DNA from 2 places in the Alteromonas sp. DYW1 genome. Region 2 is predicted to be linked to the other one. Evidence: predicted binding sites of a transcription regulator. Region 2 holds the regulator's gene; the other holds the start of a gene.
The links. The regulator LexA, encoded in region 2, represses DNA repair genes until DNA is damaged. The targets are predictions, from matches to a motif close to TACTGTATNNNNATACAGTA.

Region 1 (6,435 bases), 510 kb from region 2:
GTTATCCCAGATATTATTGCGGGTCAAATTAATACCTTTAATGGCAGTAACCCGACCAATCCGCCAGGGCCTGAAGAAGCTGATACAACGACCGCAGGTTTTGTTTGGACACCGGAGTTTGATGGTGTTGATAGCTTTGTCTTCTCCGCGGATTACTACAAAATTGATATTGAGGACATCATCGGCAACTTCAGTGCGCAAGAAATCTTAGATTCTTGCTATGTTGCTGGATTGGCCAGTGAATGTGCCAAGATCACTCGCGTCGGTGGTGATCTTACCGGTTCAGCGGCTGGGGTAAACTTATTTACAACTAACCTCAACTACTTGCAGGCTGAAGGTGTAGAAATCGCGTTTAACGTATCATTTGATTTAGATGATATGGGTAGCTTGCGCTTTTCAGGAAATATCAACAAGTACTTGTCACAAGAGTCGCAAAGCTCAATCACGGTGCCCGTCATTGACTGTAAAGGCTACTATGGCACTACTTGTGACCCCATCTCTGATCTCCGTTGGATCCAAAGAACCACTTGGACCCATGATGACTTGACGGTTTCTGTGCAATGGCGTCACATCAGTTCAGTGGATGTTGAGCCACCTGAGCGTTCGCTCCGTTATGAAGCATTCCGCAGTATTGATGCCTACGATTACATTGATATCTTTGGTAGCTACCAAATCAATGACTATATAACCTTAACTGCTGGAGTGGACAATTTATTTGATGATGATCCACCAGCACTCGGTAATGAAATTGGTGATACCAGCTCTAATTCAGGTAACACCTTCCCAAGTAACTACGACACGCTAGGTCGTATTTATAAAGCGGGTATCAATTTCCGCTTCTAAGACGATAAGTCTGCCGTCAAGTCAGCGAGGCCTGAGTGCCTCGCTTTTTCATTCTGCACTGATAAAACGAAATCGCGGGACCGACTCGCCATTCACGTCGACAGTTTCTTGAAACATAGTAAGCGGGCGTACCCAAAGTTTACCTTCACCATACAATGGTCGATAGACCACGAGTTGTGAGCCGTCTTCGGAATGCGTGGCGATATCAATAACCTGATAATCATTGCCTTTATAATGTCGATAACGCCCCGGTTTAAGCGACACTCGGTTGCTCCTTTGTTCGTCGATACTGCCAGGTGAGTAGTAACAAATACCCGACAATAATTATTAGGCTAATTTGCATTAAGCCTTGCCAATTGAAAATGGCAAGCAAAGCACCGGCACTAAGCGCTGCTAACGCTTGGCCAGCAAACACAGCAAAGTCATGGGCCCCTTGTGCAGTAAAACGTTGTTCATTGGAGTGACTGCTGGCTAACAATAAAGTACCGGCCAGAAATAATAAGTTCCAGCCTAAGCCCAATAATACCAGCGCTAACCAATATTGCACAAAGTGTCCCCCAATATAACCGACAAGTATTGTAATTAGATAAATAACAATCCCTGTTGCGATCACGCCTTTGAGGCCGAGACGCACGACCAACCACGCACTGATAAAGGAAGGAAGATACATTGCTAAAATATGCGATTGGATCACCCACTTGGTCTGTTCAAGGCTGTAGGTCTCGACTACATGCATATGGACGGGAGTAGCCGTCATAATAAAGCTCATCAAAGCAAATCCAGTAACCGATGTTGCAACCGCGATGATAAATTTTGGCTGACCAAACAATTGCCGCTTAGGAACAACGATACTCGAGGTATTGCTTCGCAACGATGGCGTGCGTGACAGTCGAGTAAAAAGCAGTGCACATATAACCATTACACTAGCGACCAACAAAAAACTTCCGGCAAACGGTTGCGCAAACAACGGCTCGCCTACTGTTGCTAGTTCTGGCCCAACGACCGCCGCGACTAACCCACCCAGTAACACAGTCGAAGTGGCTTTTGCGGCCAACTCACTAGGCACAGATTCTATTGCGGCAAAGCGCGTTTGCTGAAAAGCAGCGACACACAGGCCAAGGGCAAAGGTACTAAACAGGAATCCGTTGAAACTTTGCTGTAAGGTTGCCCACATCGCGACAGTCGCAGCTAATGCTGCTACCAATGCAGCACAGATAAATACCAAACGCCGGCCCCACCGATGCATAGCGCGGGTCACCGGCAGCACACCGCACGCAGTACCCACTATCATGAGCGCAACAGGCAAGGTTGCCAGCGCCTCACTAGGCGCCAGGCGGGATCCAACGATACCGCCTACCAGCACAACAGTAGCACCAGCACTCATAGCTAAGGCTTGAATACAAGCCAGTAACCAAACTTGCGCAGGCAATCTACTTCCCCTTACCCTGCATGGCATACGCTGCGACTAGTGCCGTAAGTGCAGCCGCGGTAGGTTTACCGTGCTGCCAGTCACTGTTCTCAACGCCACTACCGGCAATATCCACATGGGTATAGGCCAATGGCTCATCATTTTCCACATCATGCTGAACTAGCCCTGAGGCAATGGCCAAAAACGCCATTGGGAATTGATGCCCTCGCATGGTAGAAACTGATGGGGCATTATTCGATGACAACACATCATCAGCTTTGCTACGCGGAGCAATAAACGCATAGTCTTCACGGCGACTGCGCGAAATCTCACCACAATCACCCCAGATTTCACCATGCGCAACAATATGTTTGGCCACTTGACGTGCTTCGGCGCAGCCGTTTTGTACATACCCCGTGTAAGGGCCTAGCGCGATGGCTGCGTGGCCTGTCAAGGTGGCTACGGAGAATAATTCCGGTTGAGTTTGCTGGGGCTCCGCTAATGCCAATTCGCGGAGATGGGATAACACATCGGCCAGTACCATTCGTCCTTCTGCATCCGTATTGCCAACGCGGACGCGCACACCTGCGTGTCCAGAAATAATTTCATCGGGCACAAATGCGTCATCCCCAATACTATTGCGAACCACCCCGAGCTCTGCGACTACTTTCAGATGAGCCGGTTGAATCTCCGCTAAAGTGCGCATAAAACCCGCCACAGAGGCTGCACCGCCTTTGTCTCTGCTCATACCGGCCATATGCCCGCCGACTTTAAGGTCGGCACCGCCAGTATCAAAAGTAATTCCTTTACCCGCTAGAAACAGACTTTTTTGCGTTAATCCAGCTCCGTCGTAAGTGAGACGAACAACCCGCGGTTGATGACGCTCTACTTGCACCGAGGCCCGCGCAACCGCATGCAGTAATGGGTATTCTGTGCGTAACTGAACATCATCAGCAATGACCTCGACCTTTACTGCTGTGCCTTTAAATGCTTCCACACAATAGTCCGCAAATGCGGGCGGAGCCATACGCTCAGGCTCAGTTCCACAGAGGTCACGGGCTAAACGTTTGCCCACTTCTAGCGCATACAACTGGTCTGCTTGCTCGGTATCTGTCCCCACGATACCAATCGCAGAGATCGGTTCGAGCTCGCTTTCTAAATTCGCCTCGCGCGCTTCTAAGGGCTGCCATAAACCTTGACAGAGACCTAAGTAGGCAGCCTCTCTAGCCTTGCTAAACTTACGGTCGCTTTGTTCTAAATTAACCATCAATAATGGCTTTTGGGCTCCCACTGCAAGTAAGGTATCGGCAGCTTTACGTGCGGCATCGAAGATTCGACGTACGTCGTCGTAATAATGCTTTAATTCTCCGGTTGGGATATGGATCAGGCGTTGCTCCGGCGCATCTGCACAGGGAACAACAACCAACTCCTTTCCCACCCGCCCATCGACTGCTTGATGAGCAACCAAGGCTGCTACGATTGCTTGGTCGGTTATTGCTGATAAGGTATCTGATAGCACCACGAGGGCATCAAATTCTGCAACGGTTCCATGGTGTTCGAAGGTTTCTACTGCGATAACGTGCGGTGCAGGCATACGAATTCTCAAATCAAGTTAACGGATTCGGTATTGTGCCTGTGGTTCGGCTGCAAACTCAAGCTGTTCCAGTGGTAAATCCATTTGGCGCATGGAATGATTTGTTGGCAAGCCAACGTGTAAGCCCACCAAGCGTATGCCACGCCCCTGCGCTCGACTGAATGCTTCTCGCAAAAGCACGTCAAAGTAGTCGGCTTGTAATAGGGTCATACGGTGCTCGACCGTGGTTTGCTGAAAGTCGGCAAACTTGAGTTTGACGCCCTGTGAAGCGATTTTAGTTGCACTACCCTGAGATAAACGCTTAAGCAAGCTTTCATACAACCGCTGACTCACTTCTTGGCATTCTTCTAACGAGGCTATATCTGCGGGTAATGTTCGCTCAACTCCAACTGATTTGCGCTGCCGCTCAACAGTAAGGTCTCGCTCATCGATAGCATGGCTACGCTTCCATAATACCGGTCCAAACTTGCCAAATTGCTTTACTAGCCGATCGAGCGGATATTTGCGCACGTCTTCACACGTGTATAAGCCTAGCCGATGCAATTTCTCGATGGTGACTTTGCCCACTCCGGGGATTTTGCGCAGCGGCAATTGGCGGACGAACTCATCCAATTCATCGGGTGTTACCACACACAAGCCATTCGGTTTATTCTCATCACTGGCAATCTTGGCGACAAATTTAAGCGGTGCGACACCGGCAGAGGCAGTTAGGCCAATTTCGTGCTGAATGCGTCGGCGAATATCTTCTGCAATTAACGTGGCACTGCCGTTGAATAGTTGGCAGTCACTCACATCTAGATAAGCCTCATCCAAACTTAGTGGTTCAATTGTGTCGGTATATTGTAAAAAGATTTCGCGGATTTGCTTAGACACGCTGACATAAACGTCCATGCGCCCCTTGATCAATGTTAAGTCAGGGCATAACCGCATGGCATGGGCCGTTGGCATTGCTGAGCGCACGCCGTATTGGCGCGCTGGGTAGTTACAGGTACTAATAACGCCACGTCGGTCTGAACTTCCGCCGATAGCGATTGGAATATGCGTTAAGGCTGGGTTATCACGCATCTCAACGGCGGCATAAAAACAATCCATATCGACATGAATGATTTTTCGCATGTACCCACCAACCTGTATAAATAACCAGTATCATGCATTTATTATGGCTAAATTGCAAAGTATTCAGGCATAAAACCAACAACGCAGTGTATGCTGCTTTCTACGTTATTTACCGATGGCTGATATCCGTATGGGCTCAAGTCGAAATTGAAAAACTAAATTATAAAGAAACCTAATACAGGTGTAATGCTCATCCAAGCAAGTATCATTATACGAAAAGATAACCCTCCTGAAGATAACCGCTATCCACTGACTTATATACCAATGAAGACTCATGTCATAAGAACAGTGCTAAACGCTGCGTCTCACTAAACGCCAGGCAACCTGAAAGCTACAAGATTTTGTTCTTTTCCCACTCGGCCAATTTCTTCTGCCGAGCCGCTTCCTTTTCCATCCGCGCTTTTTTACGATCGCAGGGTTCAGGACAATCACAGGCTTTATCAACACCCAAAGCGCCTAGGCCTCCGCAGCTTCCAGATATGGTTTTGCGTTGCACCATATAACCAATCGCCATAGCGGCGACCATCGCAAGAAAAAAGAAAAATGCAAGGATAAACGTGCTCATAATATTTAAATACTCTGTAATTACTGGTTTGGATTGACCACAGTTACACGCTGATCAAATCCACTTGATGTCCATTCAATAAATTCATCTTGTTCTTTGGTGATTAAGATCACCGCCCAGTCATTCAGCTCAGCCATTGCCTTGGCCTGTTCAGCACCCATCACTGCAAGTGCAGTCGCTAAACCATCGGCGGTCATAGCAGAAGGATGGACGACGGTAACCGAAACTAAATTATGCTGGATTGGGTAGCCCGTGGTCGGATCAATCAAATGGGAATAACGCACCCCATCCTGCTCGTAGTAATTACGATAATCACCCGATGTCGCAATACCATTATCACCGATCGCTATCACTTTTTGTAATGCGCGTTGCTGACTCACCGGTTTCTCTATTGCAATGCGCCATGCTTGACCGTTAATTTTGCGACCTGCGACACGCATTTCACCACCAATTTCGACTAAATAACTATTTATTCCTTTGCCGTGTAGTAGCTCAGCAACCGCATCAACACCGTACCCCTTCGCAATCGTACTCAAATCAACATAGAGTTCTGGGTGATACTTAATGACCGCATCGGCTGTTAATAGCAATTTATCTAAACCCGTTCTTTCTCGCGCGCGCTCAATAGCATCAACCGAAGGCACCTGTTCTGGTCGCATCTGTGGGCCAAACCCCCATAAGTTGACAACCGGTCCAATCGTTACATCTAACGCACCCTGAGTAAGCTCGCCTAACCGCAACGCTTCAGCGATAACTAATTGAGTCTGTGGTGAAATAGAAAAGGGCTGATCACTCGCGTGCTGATTGAAGCGCGACAACTCTGAATTGGGATCATAAGTCGACATTAACTTATTCACGTCAATCAATAGCTCATCGATTTCTACTTGTAATGCTTCAGCATCGAGGTTG
Region 2 (6,435 bases):
CTAACATATCTACTTTGCTTGGTTTGTTGGGCACCATCATTGGCTTGATTGCAGCATTCTCGGCGGTAGCCAATGCTGATCCAGCCGAAAAGGCCAGTCTGTTGTCACAAAGTATTTCGGTTGCTATGAATACCACAGCATTTGGCTTGATTGCGGCAATTCCCCTACTGGCGTTTCATTCATTACTGCAAACCAAGACCACGGAAATTATTGATAGCATGGAAATGGCCGGTGTGAAGTGTTTAAACACCTTAATCGCAAGTCATAATATAAAGCCGCAAACCCGCGCCTCTGATAGTCAAGAGTAACTGTTATGCTAGGCCGCAAAGGGCAACATAAACGGCTGCGTCAGGATGCCGAACTGGATATCACATCGTTCATGAACTTGATGATCGTGTTGGTGCCGGTTTTGCTAATGATGATGGTGTTCTCGCGCATTACGGTGGTCGAGCTTGCCTTACCTGGACTCAGCGAGTCCGCGACCCCACAAGAAATCGAGAATCAATCCTTGGAAGTGTTGGTTACACAACAAGGTATGTCAGTGTATTTCCCGCAAGGTTATCTAGTGCGTGACATACCATTAGTCACAAACACTGAAAGCGAGCAGATGGAACAAGATTTTCAGTTACTGCAGGAAACCCTTAAGCAAGTCAAGCAAGCGCTATTAGCAAAAGACGCAGATAAAGACGATTTGGTGCTGTTACTCGACGATGATGTTCCTTATCAGACCATTGTCAGCTTAATTGATACCGTACGCTCCTACCCAGATGTTGTTGCTGCTTCGGTGGTGCCAGCCGAGTTGTTCCCGAATGTCTCTTTTGCGGATGCACCGCAGCGCTCCTCATCGGCGGAGGTGCCATGAAACAATCGGTTAGAGCCAAACGTATGGCGCGCCACCACAAGCGACTCTCTGCACAAGGTAAGCTCAGCTTAGTATCACTGATGGACATTTTTACTATCTTGGTGTTTTTTCTGATGCTCAACGCCTCAGATGTACAAGTATTGCAAAATGATCGTTCTCTGACGTTGCCTAAATCAACGGCAGATAATGCAGCGGAAGAACAATTACTGCTCACCATCAGTCAGCAACGTCTCATGTTAGATGGCATTCTTTTAATGACCTTAGAGCAGGTGGCGAATAGCTCCACAGATATCCTCGAACCTCTCAGCGACGAATTGGCCTTACGTAAGCGCTTGCGGCAGCATAGCAACAGCTCACAGACAACAGCTGAAACTCCCCGTTATGCGCTCACTATAATGGGGGATGAAGCAGTTGAGTATCGTGTGCTGAAGAAAATCATGCAGACCTGCGCGCAAGCAGGCTATAACGACATTTCATTAGCCGTAGAATATGTTGAAGGTGACGCGACAGCATCAGTAGAGGCTGCGCCATGATCGCAGTCTCTCCGTATTATTTCTCTACCTTACCATGGTCTAGTGGTGAACAAGAAAACCGTCGTTTTCTGCGCATTGTTGCCGGTGTGGTTGGGCTGACGTTGATATTCGCTGTGGCGATTGGACTTACCCAGTTACCGGAACAAAGCCGCGAAGAGAAAGCCAAACTTCCACCGCAACTCGCCAAGTTGATTGTGGCTGAGCCACCAGCACCGATTGAGTTACCTGAGCCTGAACCGATTGCGCCGGAAACAGTTATTGAGCAACCGGAGGAGGACATTCCTGAACCGGAAGAAATTCCACCACCAGAGCCGATAGAAGAGGCCGTTGCAGCTAAACCGGTTGTAGTTGAGCCTTCCCAAGAAGAGAAACTGCAAGTGGCCAAAGAAACCGCCGCAAAAGCCGGTGTGATGAATTTTACCGATGACTTGGCAAGTTTGCGCGAGTCATTGAGTTTGCAGAATATGGCTGATTCAGAATTGACTGAGGGAGCCGGTGCACAAGCAGATACCAGCCGTAAATTGATTGGTCAATCATTGGCAACGGATAGCGGTAACTTAAATACCGCGAATCTATCCAAGACCGCGGGTGCTCGGGGCACTTTAGCAGAACGTAAGACCACCGAGTTTGATGCGCCTACCGAAGGATCGGCAGCGTTAGCAAAACAACAAATTAATAAAGCGCCGGAAGTTAAAGGTGATCGCAGCGTTGAATCAATTCGCCGCACCCTCGCGCAGAATGATGGTGGACTCTATTCCCTGTATCGTCGCGCGTTACGGTCTGAGCCGGAACTACAGGGTAAGCTTACAATCCGTTTAACCATTCAGCCCTCTGGGGTGCTTTCTAGTGTCGAACTGGTGGGTACAGATTTGGCCTCAGACGATCTTATTCAGCGTCTAATTGCACGCATACGCTTAATCAGTTTTGGAGCGCAAGATGTGACAACGACGGAAATCGAATATACCTATAATTTTTTACCGTTCTAGTTGATTTGCTCCTATCTGGACGGGCGGAGTGCCCGTCCAAATTGTTTTAAACTGCTTGTATACTCTGTTTAACTGTATATACTCACAGTTAACTGTATAGAAAAACAGGCTGTTTATGCGTCCACTAACTCAACGACAAGAAGAAGTCCTCACCCTTATAAAATCCACAATGGCAGATACGGGCATGCCGCCCACGCGTGCTGAAATTGCCCGCGAGTTAGGGTTTAAGTCGGCTAATGCAGCCGAAGAGCATCTCAAAGCATTGGCACGTAAAGGCGTGATCGAAATCCTGCCGGGTACATCACGCGGTATAAAGCTCAATATTCCATTAGACGACAGCTTTGAAGAGGAGTTGGGATTGCCCTTAATTGGTCGTGTAGCGGCAGGTGAGCCTATTTTGGCGCAGGAACATGTGGAATCTCATTACAAAGTAGATCCCGCTTTATTTCACCCACAAGCTGACTTTTTACTGCGTGTTAACGGTATGAGTATGAAGGACATCGGGATCTTGGACGGCGATTTGCTTGCCGTGCATCGCACAACAGATGTTCACAACGGTCAAGTTGTCGTCGCGCGCGTTGACGAAGATGTAACAGTGAAGCGTTTGGAGAAGCGCGGGCGAGAGGTTTTATTGCACGCCGAAAACGACGAATTCAAACCGATAAAAGTTGATCTAGCATCACAGCCGTTCTCAATTGAGGGAATTGCAGTAGGGGTCATCCGGAATACTGATTGGATGTAATTTGCCGATAAATAGATAGTTAACGAGCGTTAGATGCATAAGGCACTATCGCTCATACTATTATTTATATGCCGCACCTGTAGCATGGCTTTATTGTTTTTTTATCTCTCACTGCTTCTCCCTATTAATAGTGTTTATTATGGTGTGGTTGCACTCTTTTTAAAATAATCACTGACACGTTATCCCAACCAATCGCTCAATCGTTATCGACAGAAGCCCTGTACCGCATGTCACTAGAAGCTCTCCGCATACCGAGCAAGAAATAAAAATCCATATAAAACAGTCACATATAATGGCATGAGACATTTGTCCAATGGCTTATGCTGGCATTTGATTGCACTATGAGGGCATTCCTAAAGAGAAGAATGTGTGTGATGACCAAGTCTTTATTCTTACAACGCTGTCAAAGTGGTTTTGTTAGTCGTTCCCTATTTATTCTGGCCTTGTTTTGCGCAGCAAGTTGGGCAGACGACACATTGACATTGCAACAATTGCAAAAGAGTGCAGAAGACCGTCTCAATGCGACGGCAGATCCTATTGTTATGCAACGCCAATATGCTGAAGATGTTCGACGTTGGCTCGCGAGTCCCTTAATGCTTGATATTACCGCTTTGCAATCAGACACTGCGTTAGGAACGGATGAGCTAGAAGTCGCGTTAAACATGGAATTAAACTCCTTAACGACGGTAAGATTGCAAGATGAGTTCAGTGACGTTTCGGCGCAGATCAATCGGGCGATATCCAGACAGCAAGATCTGTTCTACGCAGGTATTGTGCGCCAGATCGTATGGGAGCGAGTGTTAGCTGAGCATGAGCTTGCTCACCAACGAGACAAACTGGCCTGGATTCGAGAGTATGGCGATCAACTCAAGCAACGCCATGACAGCAGGGAAATTTCGAGTTTTGTGTACCTGCAATGGCAGCAACAACAATTGCAGCTAGAGCAAAGCCTAATCGCTGCCGAGCATGATTTACAGCGGGTGTTAGCTCGTTATCATGAATCGTTTGGCACTTCACAGCTTCCTCAAACGTACATCGAAGATCTACCCCCGCTTGAAAATATTGAAGTCCATCCAAGTTTAGCGCTTGCTACCCTGCGTTATGAGCTTGGTCGCAAGGCCACAGAGCTTACCCAATCCTCCGCGCATACGTGGCGGTTGGGTTTCTTACTCAAGCAAATCAATACAGCTGGGTTACGTGAAAACCAGTTAGGGATCTCAGTTGGTATTCCCCTCACTGTCGCTGGGAATACCAACATTCAAACTACGACAGAGTGGCAAATAATGCAGCAAACCCTTAAGCAGGAATGGATTACACGCAGACTGGATTTGCACCAGCAAGCACAGAATGCGCAAGCAGAGTTAGCGTCCTTGCGTCAACAACTAGCCATTCAAACTGAGATAGCGAACATCGGTCAGCAATTGTCGGCTCATCTCCAGCAATTGAAACAACAAAGCGAGCTTGAGTATACCGCGTGGTTGAATGAGAGGTTGAAGCAAATGGACTTTGTATATGAGCGCGAGAAGTTGGTACTCACTCGCAGTCAGTTGCAAGCCAAATTAAATCAAATCTATGGAGTTGCATTATGATCCGTTTATGTTTAATCGCATTATTGCTGCATAGCGCAACTCTGGTTGCTGAAACGCGGGTGGAATTAGCTGAGCTGGGAAGCTTCGAGTTGCAATTCTCGCCGGTTAGTGAGTCCCCCACCTATCTTGCAAAGCCCGTTTGGGGAATTGTTAAGGCTAGACCAACCGACAGTTTTGTGTTGCGCGCGCCGATTAATCCGCAACAACGTTTGTACTTGGTTGGTGATGGGCAAACAGTGCAGCAAGGTCAAGTGGTTGCGAAATTGGTGGGGAGTGAAATCCATCACTTCAAGGAGCGTTTGGCCAGCCAACAAGTCATTGTAGCCCAAGCTAAGCAGCGCTATGAAACTAATCAAGCTTTGGTTGCCCAACAGGCTATTAGCCAAGAGCGTTGGCAAAGCATTATGGCTTACTATTTCGAACAGGACCTACTCTTGGGTCATCTCAAACACTTTGCCGAATTGCTCGAATTCACAGATAAGCCAGATGAAGCATATTTGCTAAGTCCGCTTGCCGGGATTTTCCGCCACACTGAGTTGTTAGATAATGACGAAGCCGACCTAGGGCAAGTAATCCCGCACAGTACGCTGCGCATTAACACACAGCTTTCACTGCATATCGCGCAAGATATTGTCGCGCTGCAGCATGAGTCATGCAGATTCCCCGTAGACAGTTGGAGAGTTACTGTATCTGGATTATCTGTATCACTCTGGACTCAGCCGGTGGCTGAAACCTGTGATTTGAAATCGGGCGCAGGTAAAGTCCTACACCCAGTCATCAATAAGCCGACTTATGCGGTTCCGGCTGCCAGTGTGTTCCAGTTTGAGGGGCGAACGACGGTAGCAAAATTAATCAGCAATGCTGTGCTTCTGGTGCCTGTAGAAATAGTCGGTGCGACGGCACAAGATAAAGTTCTTATTGCGCCAGTAGCAGTGTTGCGCGGGGCTGATGTACTGAGTACTTCGGTAAGTGCGCTGCAAGGAGTACTGCTGGGTTTAGGGGAGGAATAGCGTGTTAGCTAAGCTCATTCAATTTTCGTTGACCCAACGCTTAGTAGTAATCGCTGTTTTCATTACTGCAGTCGTTAGTGGTATCTACACGTGGTTAAGCTTACCCATTGATGCTTTCCCTGATATTTCACCCACCCAAGTAAATGTGATTATCCAAGCCAGTGGTATGACAGCTGAAGAGATTGAAGCACAGATCACTCAACCGATAGAAACTGAACTGCTAGGGATCCCGCAACAGACCATCCTGCGTTCTACCACTAAATATGCGATTGCTTCCATTACCCTCGACTTTGAGCAGGGGACCGATATCTATTGGGCGCGGCAACAAGTTGCGGAACGCTTAAATACGCTCTGGCCAACCCTACCTGAGATTGCTACGGGTGGCGTAGCTCCAATGAGTACGCCACTGAGTGAGATGTTTATGTTCACAGTCGAGAATCCGACGTTATCACTGACAGAGCGTAAACATATCATCGACTGGCAAATCAGACCTGCGCTTCGCACTGTTCCTGGCGTAGCAGATGTCAATGTGCTCGGTGGCTTTACGCGCACTATTCAGTTTTCTCCTGATATTTATGCAATGGGAATTCTTGGGATCACGCTTGAGGATATTGAAGCCGGTATTAATCGACAAAACCTAAACGGCAGCGTAGGTCGCATTGACGTTGGCGTTGATTCGCTGATTGTGCGAACGCAGGGGAGAGTTACCACCC

Region 1: dinB (DNA polymerase IV) is a predicted target of LexA. The motif match lies at 4,972-4,991, and genes of this name have one in related genera.

Annotation. Positions count from the first base shown of each region.
Region 1 covers NZ_CM186038.1:610,145-616,579, reverse strand. The annotation lists gene AC121Z_RS02780 (TonB-dependent receptor plug domain-containing protein) at 1-843, shown strand, start outside; gene AC121Z_RS02775 (DUF1653 domain-containing protein) at 892-1,107, opposite strand; gene AC121Z_RS02770 (MFS transporter) at 1,097-2,272, opposite strand; gene AC121Z_RS02765 (M17 family metallopeptidase) at 2,274-3,845, opposite strand; gene dinB (DNA polymerase IV) at 3,864-4,961, opposite strand; gene nqrM ((Na+)-NQR maturation NqrM) at 5,293-5,526, opposite strand; gene AC121Z_RS02750 (FAD:protein FMN transferase) at 5,547-6,435, opposite strand, start outside.
Region 2 covers NZ_CM186038.1:100,278-106,712, forward strand. The annotation lists gene AC121Z_RS00425 (MotA/TolQ/ExbB proton channel family protein) at 1-308, shown strand, start outside; gene AC121Z_RS00430 (biopolymer transporter ExbD) at 314-862, shown strand; gene AC121Z_RS00435 (ExbD/TolR family protein) at 859-1,395, shown strand; gene AC121Z_RS00440 (AgmX/PglI C-terminal domain-containing protein) at 1,392-2,381, shown strand; gene lexA (transcriptional repressor LexA) at 2,497-3,123, shown strand; gene AC121Z_RS00450 (hypothetical protein) at 3,498-4,712, shown strand; gene AC121Z_RS00455 (hypothetical protein) at 4,709-5,722, shown strand; gene AC121Z_RS00460 (efflux RND transporter permease subunit) at 5,724-6,435, shown strand, end outside.